3 regions of the Amycolatopsis sp. NPDC001319 genome follow, and region 2 is predicted to be linked to each of the others. Evidence: riboswitches for the same ligand, from Rfam matches in the RefSeq annotation. Region 2 holds a riboswitch; each other region holds the start of a gene.
What was found. A riboswitch is a leader RNA that binds a small molecule or an ion and turns the genes downstream of it on or off. The one in region 2 is predicted to bind S-adenosylmethionine.

Region 1 (3,264 bases), on a different contig from region 2:
GCCAGGCGCCCGGAGCCACTTCGACGCGGCAGCGACCTTCACCGAGACGAAAGCAGGACGCCTTCATGGCCAACATCAAGTCCCAGATCAAGCGCATCACCACCAACGAGAAGGCCCGCCAGCGCAACCTGGCCATCCGCTCCTCGGTGAAGACCGCGATCCGCAAGTTCCGTGAGGCCGCCGACTCCGGCGACAAGACCAAGACCCTCGAACTCCAGCGCGACGCGGCCCGCAAGCTCGACAAGGCCGTCACCAAGGGCGTCATCCACGCCAACCAGGCCGCCAACAAGAAGTCGGCTCTCGCGAAGCGCGCGAACCAGCTCTGAGCTGATCGCAGCGACACCCTGCCAGACCTGAAAGAGCCCGGTGACCGCCTGGTCGCCGGGCTTTTTCGTGTGTTCTCGACCGTTCTCGACGCACACAGCTGCCTGGACTGGCGCGCCCTCACGGCTGCGTACGGGTCCGGCGCGTTGCCCGTTCCCGAGCGGCGGGTTCAGCCTCACCGGTCGGCGATTCGGGGCCTGCCGAGGCGAGCAGGGTCAGCGTTCGCCCTTGGCGGCGACGACCTCGACGACCGCGCGTTCCAGGGCGTAGTCCGCGTCGGCCGCCACGCCCTTGACCTCGGCGTTCAGGCGGGCGACCACGCGCATGGCGGTGGCGAGGCCGTCCTGGCCCCAGCCGCGGGACTGGCCCTGCGCCTTGCGGATCTTCCACGGCGGCATGCCCAGCTCGCCGGCCATCTGGTTCGGGTTGCCGCGGCCGGCGGCGGACACGCGGGCGATCGTGCGCACGGCGTCGGCGAGGGCGTCGGCGACCAGGACGTGCGGCACGCCCAGCTGCATGGCCCAGCGCAGCGACTCCAGGGCCGCCGCGCGGTCGCCGCCCACGGCCTTCTCCGCGACGGCGAAGCCGGTCACGTCGGCGCGGCCGGTGTGGTAGCGGCGCACGGCCTGCTCGTCGACCACGCCACCGGTGTCGGCGACGAGCTGCGTCGCCGCGGAGGACAGCTCACGCAGGTCGGAGCCGACGGTGTCCATCAGCGCCATCACGCCCGCGGCGTCGATCTTGCCGCCGACGCGGCGCACCTCGTTGCGCACGAACGACTCGCGCTCGGCCGGCTTCGTCAGCTTCGGGCACTCGGTGATCTCCGCGCCCGCCTTTTTCAGCGCCGCGGGCAGCGCCTTGGCCGCCTTGCTGCGCCCGCCGCCGTTGTGCACGACCACGAGCACGATCCCGTCGGCGGGCGCCTTGAGGTACGCCATCACCGCGTCCGCCAGCTCCTGCGAGATGTCGTGCGCGGAGTCGAGCACGATGACCCGCCCCTCGCTGAACAGCGAAGGACTCACCAGCTCGGCGAGCACGGGCGGTGTGAGTTCGGACACCCGGTTGCGCGTCATCTCGGCCGTGGAGTCGATGGCCCGCGCGGCGTCCAGCGACGCGCGGACAGCCCGCTCGATGAGCAGTTCTTCCTCACCGAGGACGAGGTGGAGCGGCGCGGGTGCGGTGGTCACCCCGCCATCCTCTCACCCGCCCGGCCCCGCGCCCGCTCCGGTGATGTGCGCCGCCACCGTGGCACGAGGTGATCGCCATGTCGTACGGTGTACCCGAGGCAGCGTCCCGCTCCGCCGGAAACACAGCTCCACCGGAAACACCGCGGCGCGCCGACAACTGAACACCGCTCATCCAGAGGGGCAGAGGGAACGGCCCGACGAAGCCCCGGCAACCGGCGTACAGCCTGTCTTCCCGAATTTGCGGGATAGCTGACGACCACGGTGCCAATTCCGGCCCGCGTTTGCGGGGCAGATGAGGAAAGGAACCTCGCGATGACCGTTACCCTCGGCACGACCTCCACCAAGAAGACCCTGGACCTCGGTCCGGCCGTCGAACTGGTGTCGAAGGAAGAGGGCCACCGGCAGCCGCTCGCCCCGGAGTTCGTGTCCGCGGAGGACTTCTCGCCGCTCGAGGTCGCCTACGACTTCGGCCGCGTGCGCCGCGAAGACATCGAGGCCGGCCCCAAGAACATCTGGCGCTACAAGAAGCTCCTTCCCGTCCCCTCGACCGTCGAGGAGATCCCGAACACCGAACCCGGCGCCACCCGTCTGGTGAAGGCCGACCGCCTCGCCAAGGCCCTGGGCCTGAAGTCCCTGTGGGTCAAGGACGACACCGGCAACCCCACGCACTCCTTCAAGGACCGCGTGGTCGCCGTCGCGCTGGCCGCGGCCCGCGAGTTCGGCTTCGAGGTCCTCGCGTGTCCCTCGACCGGCAACCTGGCCAACGCGACGGCCGCCGCCGCGGCCCGCGCCGGCTGGCGGTCGGTCGTGCTGATCCCGAAGTCGCTCGAGCGCGCCAAGATCCTCACCACCGCCGTCTACGACGGTGACCTGATCGCCGTCGACGGCAACTACGACGACGTCAACCGCCTCGCCACCGAGCTCGCCGGCGAGCACCCGACGTGGGCGTTCGTCAACGTCAACGTGCGCCCCTACTACTCCGAAGGCTCGAAGACGCTCGGCTACGAGGTCGCCGAGCAGCTCGGCTGGCGCCTGCCGGAGCAGATCGTGGTGCCGATCGCCTCGGGCTCGCAGCTGACCAAGGTGGACAAGGGTTTCCGCGAGCTCGGCCAGCTCGGCCTCGTGGAAGCCAGCCCCTACAAGGTGTTCGGTGCGCAGGCCACCGGCTGCTCCCCCGTCTCGGCCGCCTTCCGCGCCGGACACGACGTGGTCCAGCCCGTGAAGCCCGACACCATCGCCCGCTCGCTCGCGATCGGCAACCCCGCCGACGGCCCCTACGTGCTCGACGTCGTCAACCGCACCGGCGGTGCGATCGAGGACGTGAGCGACGAGGAGGTCGTGGAGGGCATCCGGCTGCTCGCGCGCACCGAAGGCATCTTCACCGAGACCGCCGGCGGCGTCACCGTCGCGACGGCGAAGAAGCTCATCGAGACCGGCAAGCTCGACCCCGAGGCCGACACCGTGCTGCTCATCACCGGCGACGGCCTCAAGACGCTCGACGCCCTCGAAGGCCGCATCGGCCCGAAGGCGACCGTGCCCCCGTCGGCCGAGGCCGTGAGCAAGGCCCTCGGCCTCTGAGCTGACCGGGCCCGCGGGCCGCTCCCCTAGCGGGGCGGCCCGCGCGGCTCACCCCGGCGCGCCACCGCCGGCCCGCCGGCACCGGGCAGCACGGCCGTGTCACCGTCCACATCGGTCCGCGTCACCAGTACACCCAGCGTGCCCAGCACGTCCACTGTGGACTTCGCCGGGTGCC
Region 2 (3,264 bases):
TGCCCGAGCGGTTCGCGGGCCGGAACCTGTTGGTGCACAACCCGACCGTCACGCTGATGCGGACCACCGCGGAGGAATCCGCGGAGCTGGGCACGCTGCTCGGGCGCAAACTCCGGGCGGCACAAGGGCCCGTGTCGGTGTTCCTGCCGCTCGGCGGAGTGTCCGCTGTGGACGTTCCGGACGGCCCGTTCCACGACCCGGCGGCGGACGCCGAGCTGTTCGCCCACCTCACTGAAGCGCTTTCCGGCAGCGCCGCGATCGTGACGCGGCGCGAAGAGGCCATCAACGACGCCGGGTTCGGCGCGGCCGCCGCCCGGGAACTGCACCGGCTCATCGGCGAAGGGAGGTCCTGACGTGGACCGCGAACGAGCGCTGGCCCGGCTCACCGCCGCGGTGGCGCAAGGCTGGCCCGTGATCGGCGGCGGCGCGGGCACCGGCCTGTCCGCCAAGGCCGCCGAGGCCGGCGGCATCGACCTGCTGATCATCTACAACTCCGGCCGCTACCGCATGGCCGGCCGCGGCTCGCTCGCCGGGCTGCTGGCCTACGGCGACGCCAACGGCATCGTCGTGGACATGGCGCGCGAGGTGCTCCCGGTCGTGCGCGACACGCCGGTGCTGGCGGGCGTCAACGGTACCGATCCGTTCCGGCTGATGGGCCCGTTCCTCGACGAGCTCAAGCGGATGGGGTTCGCCGGCGTGCAGAACTTCCCGACGGTCGGGCTGATCGACGGCGTGTTCCGCCAGAACCTCGAGGAGACCGGCATGGGTTACGGCCTGGAGGTCGACCTCGTCGCGCTGGCCCGCGAACGCGATCTGCTGACCGCGCCGTACGTCTTCGACCCCGAGCAGGCCGCCGACATGACCCGCGCGGGAGCCGATGTGCTGGTGCCGCACCTCGGGCTCACCACCAGCGGCACGATCGGCGCGCAGACGGCGGTCACGCTCGACGAGGCCGTCACCCGGGTGCAGGCGATGCACGACGCGGCCAAGCGGGTGAACCCGAACGTGCTCGTGCTGTGCCACGGCGGCCCGATCGCCGAACCCGCAGACGCGCAGTACGTGCTCGACCACACCGAAGGGATCGTCGGTTTCTTCGGTGCTTCCTCGATCGAACGGCTCCCGGCCGAGCGCGCGATCCGCGAGCAGACGGAGGCCTTCCGCGCGCTGCGGCGGTGATCGCCGGTCTGTGAGCGCCGTCTCAGCTCACGGGACACCTCTGGCGTCACGGGGCGTCGTTCGGTTACCTTCATCAACAGGTCATGAGTGCCAGCGTTCAGCCCCGGCTTGCTGGCCGGCAACCCTCCTACCGCGGTGGGGTGCCCCGGGTGAAGACCGGGCCGGTCGCGTTGTGCGACAGGCAAGCGCGGGCCCCTCGCCGGGGGTCCCCCGGACTGCCGAGGAGGCACCGCCATGACGCTCGCTCTGGACCGTACCGCTGGAAACACCGAAACCGTTGCCGCACAGGGGATTCCCGGCGTCGCGGGGGCGGCGCTGCGGGTGCCGCTGGTGACCGGCGGCGAGATCGGCTACGCGAACCTCGACCACGCGGCGAGCGCGCCGTGTCTCGACGCGGTCCGCTCCGCGGTCGACGAGTTCCTGCCCTGGTACGCGAGCGTGCACCGCGGCGCCGGCTTCGCGTCGCAGGTGTCGACGCGGCTTTACGAGCGCACGCGCGACATCCTGCGCCGGTTCGTCGACGCGCGCGCCACCGACACCGTCGTGTTCACGCGCAACACCACGGATTCCTTCAACCTGCTGGCCCGCTCGCTGCCGCGGCGCACGTCGGTGGTCGTGTTCGACACCGAGCACCACGCGGCCCTGCTGCCTTGGCGTGGCCCGAATGTGCGGCGCGTGCCGCTGCCGCGCACGCGCCTGGCCGCGGTGTCCGTTGTGGACGAAGCACTCGCCGCCTGCCCGGAAGGACCGCGGCTCGTGGTGGTGACCGGCGCGTCGAACGTGACCGGTGAGCTGCTGCCGGTCGCCGAGATCGCCGCCGTGGCAAGGAAACACGGCGCGCGCGTGGCGCTGGACGCCGCGCAGCTCGCGCCGCACCGCCGGATCTCCCTGCGGGAGCTGGACGTCGACTACGTCGCGCTCTCGGGGCACAAGCTCTACGCACCCTTCGGCGCCGGCGCGCTCATCGGCCGGTCCGACTGGCTGCGCGCTGCCGAGCCGTACCTCGCCGGCGGGGGCGCGACGAAGCTCGTGACCGAGGACGCCGTCGTGTGGAACACCGGCGCCGAACGGCACGAGGCCGGCTCGCCGAACACCGTCGGGGTCTACGCGCTGGGCGTCGCGTGCGAGCAGCTGGCCGCGAACTGGACCGCCGTGGGCGAGCACGAGGCCACGCTGCTGGAACGGCTGCGCAAGGGCCTGGCCGGCGTGCCCGGCTGCGCCGAGCTGCGCCTGTTCGACGCAGCCGTGGACCGCGTGGGCACGGTGAGCTTCGTCGTCGACGGCTTCGAACCCGGCTGGCTCGCCGCGGTCCTCTCGGCCGAGTACGGCATCGGCGTGCGCGACGGCGCGTTCTGCGCCCACGTCGCCACCAAGCGCCTCATCGGCGAATGCGGCCGCGACGGGCAGCAGGCCGTGCGTGTGAGCCTCGGCCTGGGCAGCACCGAGGAGCACGTGGACCGGCTCGTGCTCGCGCTGCGCCAGATCGTCGCCCGCGGCGCCCGCTGGGAGTACACGAAGGTCGACGGCCGCTGGGCGCCGGTGGGGGACCCGCGGGAGCTTCCTCCGTTCTGCGCCTGAGGCGCTCGCTAGGCTCCCCGCATGGGGAGAGCGTGGGGGTTCTGGGTTCCGTTGGCGGCGCTGGGGTTCGCCGAGCTGATCCTGGCGGCGGTGCAGCTCGCGACCGCCGAACACGGGGCGCAGGGTGATCTCCATGCGGACCCGGTCCACCGGGTCCCCGGAGGTCTCCTCGGCCCCGACCCCGGCCCCGGAGGGCTGCAGTTCCTCACCCAGGACCAGGTGCCGCTGCCGCCGTCGACGTACGCGACGGCGCTCGGCTGGCCGATCGCGCTCGCCGTGGTGGTGGCACTCGTGCTGGCCGGGTACGTGCGGGCCGGGAAGGCCCCGAGCACCGGCCGGTTCGCCGCCCTCGTCGCCGGTGGTGTGCTGGCCGTGCCGGTGCTGGACCTGGCCGCGTTCGGCTGGCTCGGTCTCGGCGCGGACCTGCGCGGACCCGCGCTGGCGACGCTGGGGCTGGTGGTGCTCGCGTGGTACGAGCGCAGCGTTGTCGTGCTGGTGGTCGCGGTGGTC
Region 3 (3,264 bases), on a different contig from region 2:
ACACTGCGCGCGGCTCTGGCCGGCTGGGCCGGCTCGGCCGACCGCGCGGGTGAACTCCTCGTGGCGGCCGACATCGACCCGAAGACGCGCGGCGAGCAGCTCGACGTGCACGACTTCGTGCGGCTCGCGGCTCAAGCCTGAAACAGCCGTGCCAGGTGGTAGTCCAGCGTCGCCAGGACCTCGCCCGGCGTGAAGCGGCCGTGGAGGACGTCGAGGCCGAGTCCGGTGAAGCCCGCGACCAGGAGGTTCGCTTCCTGCCGCGGCTGGACGCCGGGCGGGAGAACCGTGCGGCGCAGCAGGCTGGTGAGCAGGTCCTCGATCGGCGTCTCGGCCTGCAGGAAGACCTTCGCCAGCGCCGGGTCGCTGTGGGTACGGCTGAAGTAGGCGCGGTGGACGCGTAGCGACAGCTCACGCTCGGCGTCCAGCGGCAGCAGTTCCGTGAGCAGCGTCCGGACCACGCCGCGCACGCTCTGGTCGACCTGCGCCGCGATGCGGGCCTGCGTGCGCTGCTCGCCGCGTTCGTGCAGATAACGCAGGGAGAGCACGAGCAGATTGTGCTTCGTCTCGAAGTAGTACTGCACCAGCCGCAGCGACACGCCCGCCTCGGCGGCCACCTCGCGCATGCTCACGGAGTCGAGCCCGCGTTCGGCCGCGATCCGCCACACCGCCGTGGCGATCTCGCGCCGGCGCTGCTCGTGGTCGACCCGGTGCGCCACGGTTCTCCTCCGCGTTGGTGATACGACTGTATAGGATACGCGTGTATCACCGATGGGGTGAGTCGGCCGGAATCGGCTCGCGGACGGGAGCGGGTGTCCGGCCGGGAAGACGCGGTGTCTCGCCGTGGCGAACTACCTGGCCGAACCGTCATTTACCCACGCGCGGGCCGTCGCGGAATTGTCGGGCCGGAATCGCGCCTCCACCAGGGATCGGCGGCGTCCACAGTGGAATAAGGGCTGGATTCGCCGCGCGGAAGAAATTCGGTGCCGGAGCTTTTGGGGTCCACGATGTGGCTGCGGGTGTCCCGGTATCCGGGCACCACCACTCGTGTGATCTGCACCAACGCGCTTGCGTTCACCCAATGGGATCGGCTTTACTCAGAAACGTCCATCCCGAGCGACTGAGAGACCTGGCTCGCCGAAGTCGCAGCAACCACCCCCCATGGGGCAGGTGCTACAGCCAGGACCGATGGAGGCTGTTTCCGATGCAGAGGGTAGCCCGCCCGCTCCTGTTGACCCGGCGGCGCGTCGTCGATGAAGGTCGCCGCACGGTATGTGCGTGTCGACGCTCCACAGTCATCGCCTGATCTTTCTTCCGCAATTCTGCGCACCGTCCGAAAAGGACGGTAATTCGGTGACGCCCGGCGCGCCCGGAAACGGTGCTGCGCCTCATGCCTGGAGCTCTCTTCGTGATCACTGTCGAAAACGTGTCCAAGTCCTTTCCCCTCAACGGAAATCCGGTCGCCGCGCTGCGTGATGTGAGCGTCGACGTGCAGGCCGGCTCCCTCTTCGGCGTGGTGGGTCCCGCCGGCTCCGGCAAGTCCACGCTCGCCCGCTGCATCGCCCTGCAGGAGCGCCCGGACCGCGGTGTCGTGCGGCTCGACGGCCTCAACACCGGTGCGCTCGACGGCCGACGGCTGCGTGAGGTCCGCCGTCAGCTGGGTGTCGTCGGCACCAAGCCGGAGCTGCTCGCCGAGCGCACCGTGGCCGGCAACATCGCCACGCCGCTGGAGCAGCTCGGCGTCGACGGCCCGCAGCGCAAGAGCCGCGTCGGCAACCTGCTCGACCTCGTGGGCCTCACCGCCCGGGCCGCGCAGAAGCCGGCCGACCTCACGCCCGGCCAGCTGCGCCGCGTCGCCGTGGCCAAGGCCCTCGCCGCCGGCCCCGCCGTGCTGCTCGCCGACGACCCCACCGCCGGCATCGCCCCCGAGGAGGCCGGCGCCGTGCTCGCCGTGCTCGACCGGGCGCGCGCCGAGCTGGGCACCACCGTGCTCCTGACCACGCCCGACGCCGGTGTCGTCCGCCGCGTCTGCGACGACGTCGCGGTGCTCGAAGACGGCGCGGTCGTCGAACGCGGTCACGTGCTGGACCTCATCGCCTCGCCGGGCAGCTGGACCGCGCAGGCGGTGCTGCCGGCCATCGAGACCGCCCGCGCGCAGGCCGCGAAGTACGACCGGTCCGCCGACGTCGTGCTGATCGGCTTCGCGTCCGTCGGCGCCCTGCTGCCCGAGGCGGCCGGCCGCTTCGACGTGGAGGTCGCCACCATCGGCGGCGGTCTCACGCGCATCGGCGACACCCCGATCGCCCGCTTCCGCATCGGCGTCCGCGGCGAGCGCGCCGACGCGGCGCTGGCGTGGATCGCCGACCGTGGCGCCCACGTGACGCCGGCCGTGCGGGCCGCGCAGAGCGTCGCCGCCTGACCGCTCGCCACACCTCCGGCTCACCGCGCCCCACTGTGGCGTTCGGTGCGTTCAACGCAACGAACGCCGCATTGGGTGCGTTGAGCGCAACCAACGCCACGGTGGGGTGCGGTGGGACTGGGGGACGGGAGAGTCGGGAGCGTGTCCGAGAGGTTGGGACAGCCGTCCTGAAAACGGCTGTTTTCTCCTGGTGGGGAGGCCAGGCGCCCGGCCACGTAGGCTTGACGGGTGCTCGCCGTAGTTCCACCACCAGTCACCGTCCGGGTCCCGGCCAAGGTCAACCTGCACCTGGCCATCGGTGACCTGCGCGAGGACGGCTACCACGACTTGGTCACCGTCTTCCAGGCGTTGTCGCTCACGGACGAGGTGACCGTCGCGGTCACCGACGACCCGGGGCTCGAGGTCTTCGGCGAGGGGGAGGGGTCGGTGCCCACCGACGCCACAAACCTCGCCTGGCGCGCGGCCCAGGAGCTCGCCACCTACGCCGGTCGCGCCGAAGGCGACGACCCGAAGGTGCGGATCGTGCTGCGCAAAGGCATCCCCGTCGCGGGCGGCATGGCGGGCGGGAGCGCCGACGCGGCGGCGACGCTCGTCGGCCTGGCCTCGCTGTGGAAGCTCGACGTGACGCGCGACGAGCTGGCCGCCATCGCGGGCAAGCTCGGCAGCGACGTGCCCTTCGCGCTCTACGGCGGCACCGCGCTCGGCACCGGCCGCGGTGAGCAGCTCGTGCCCGTGCTGTCGCGCCACACGTTCCACTGGGTGCTCGCGTTCGACACCGAAGGCCTGTCGACGCCGAAGGTGTTCGGCGAGCTCGACCGCCTTCGCACCGACGGCAACCCGCCGCGCAT

Region 1: linked by a shared signal. The riboswitch ahead of thrC (threonine synthase) and the one ahead of ACFY1H_RS25175 (aminotransferase class V-fold PLP-dependent enzyme) in region 2 are both predicted to bind S-adenosylmethionine.
Region 3: linked by a shared signal. The riboswitch ahead of ACFY1H_RS35415 (ATP-binding cassette domain-containing protein) and the one ahead of ACFY1H_RS25175 (aminotransferase class V-fold PLP-dependent enzyme) in region 2 are both predicted to bind S-adenosylmethionine.

The regions. Positions count from the first base shown of each region.
Region 1 covers NZ_JBIAWY010000009.1:50,915-54,178, reverse strand. The annotation lists gene rpsT (30S ribosomal protein S20) at 66-326, shown strand; gene holA (DNA polymerase III subunit delta) at 540-1,511, opposite strand; SAM riboswitch class I at 1,677-1,810, shown strand; gene thrC (threonine synthase) at 1,824-3,089, shown strand; gene ACFY1H_RS31205 (ComEC/Rec2 family competence protein) at 3,116-3,264, opposite strand, start outside.
Region 2 covers NZ_JBIAWY010000006.1:370,780-374,043, reverse strand. The annotation lists gene ACFY1H_RS25185 (Tm-1-like ATP-binding domain-containing protein) at 1-353, shown strand, start outside; gene ACFY1H_RS25180 (phosphoenolpyruvate hydrolase family protein) at 355-1,176, shown strand; SAM riboswitch class IV at 1,256-1,370, shown strand; gene ACFY1H_RS25175 (aminotransferase class V-fold PLP-dependent enzyme) at 1,411-2,754, shown strand; gene ACFY1H_RS25170 (hypothetical protein) at 2,776-3,264, shown strand, end outside.
Region 3 covers NZ_JBIAWY010000011.1:3,528-6,791, forward strand. The annotation lists gene rsmA (16S rRNA (adenine(1518)-N(6)/adenine(1519)-N(6))-dimethyltransferase RsmA) at 1-141, shown strand, start outside; gene ACFY1H_RS35410 (TetR/AcrR family transcriptional regulator) at 132-716, opposite strand; SAM riboswitch class I at 1,102-1,192, shown strand; gene ACFY1H_RS35415 (ATP-binding cassette domain-containing protein) at 1,406-2,416, shown strand; gene ACFY1H_RS35420 (4-(cytidine 5'-diphospho)-2-C-methyl-D-erythritol kinase) at 2,645-3,264, shown strand, end outside.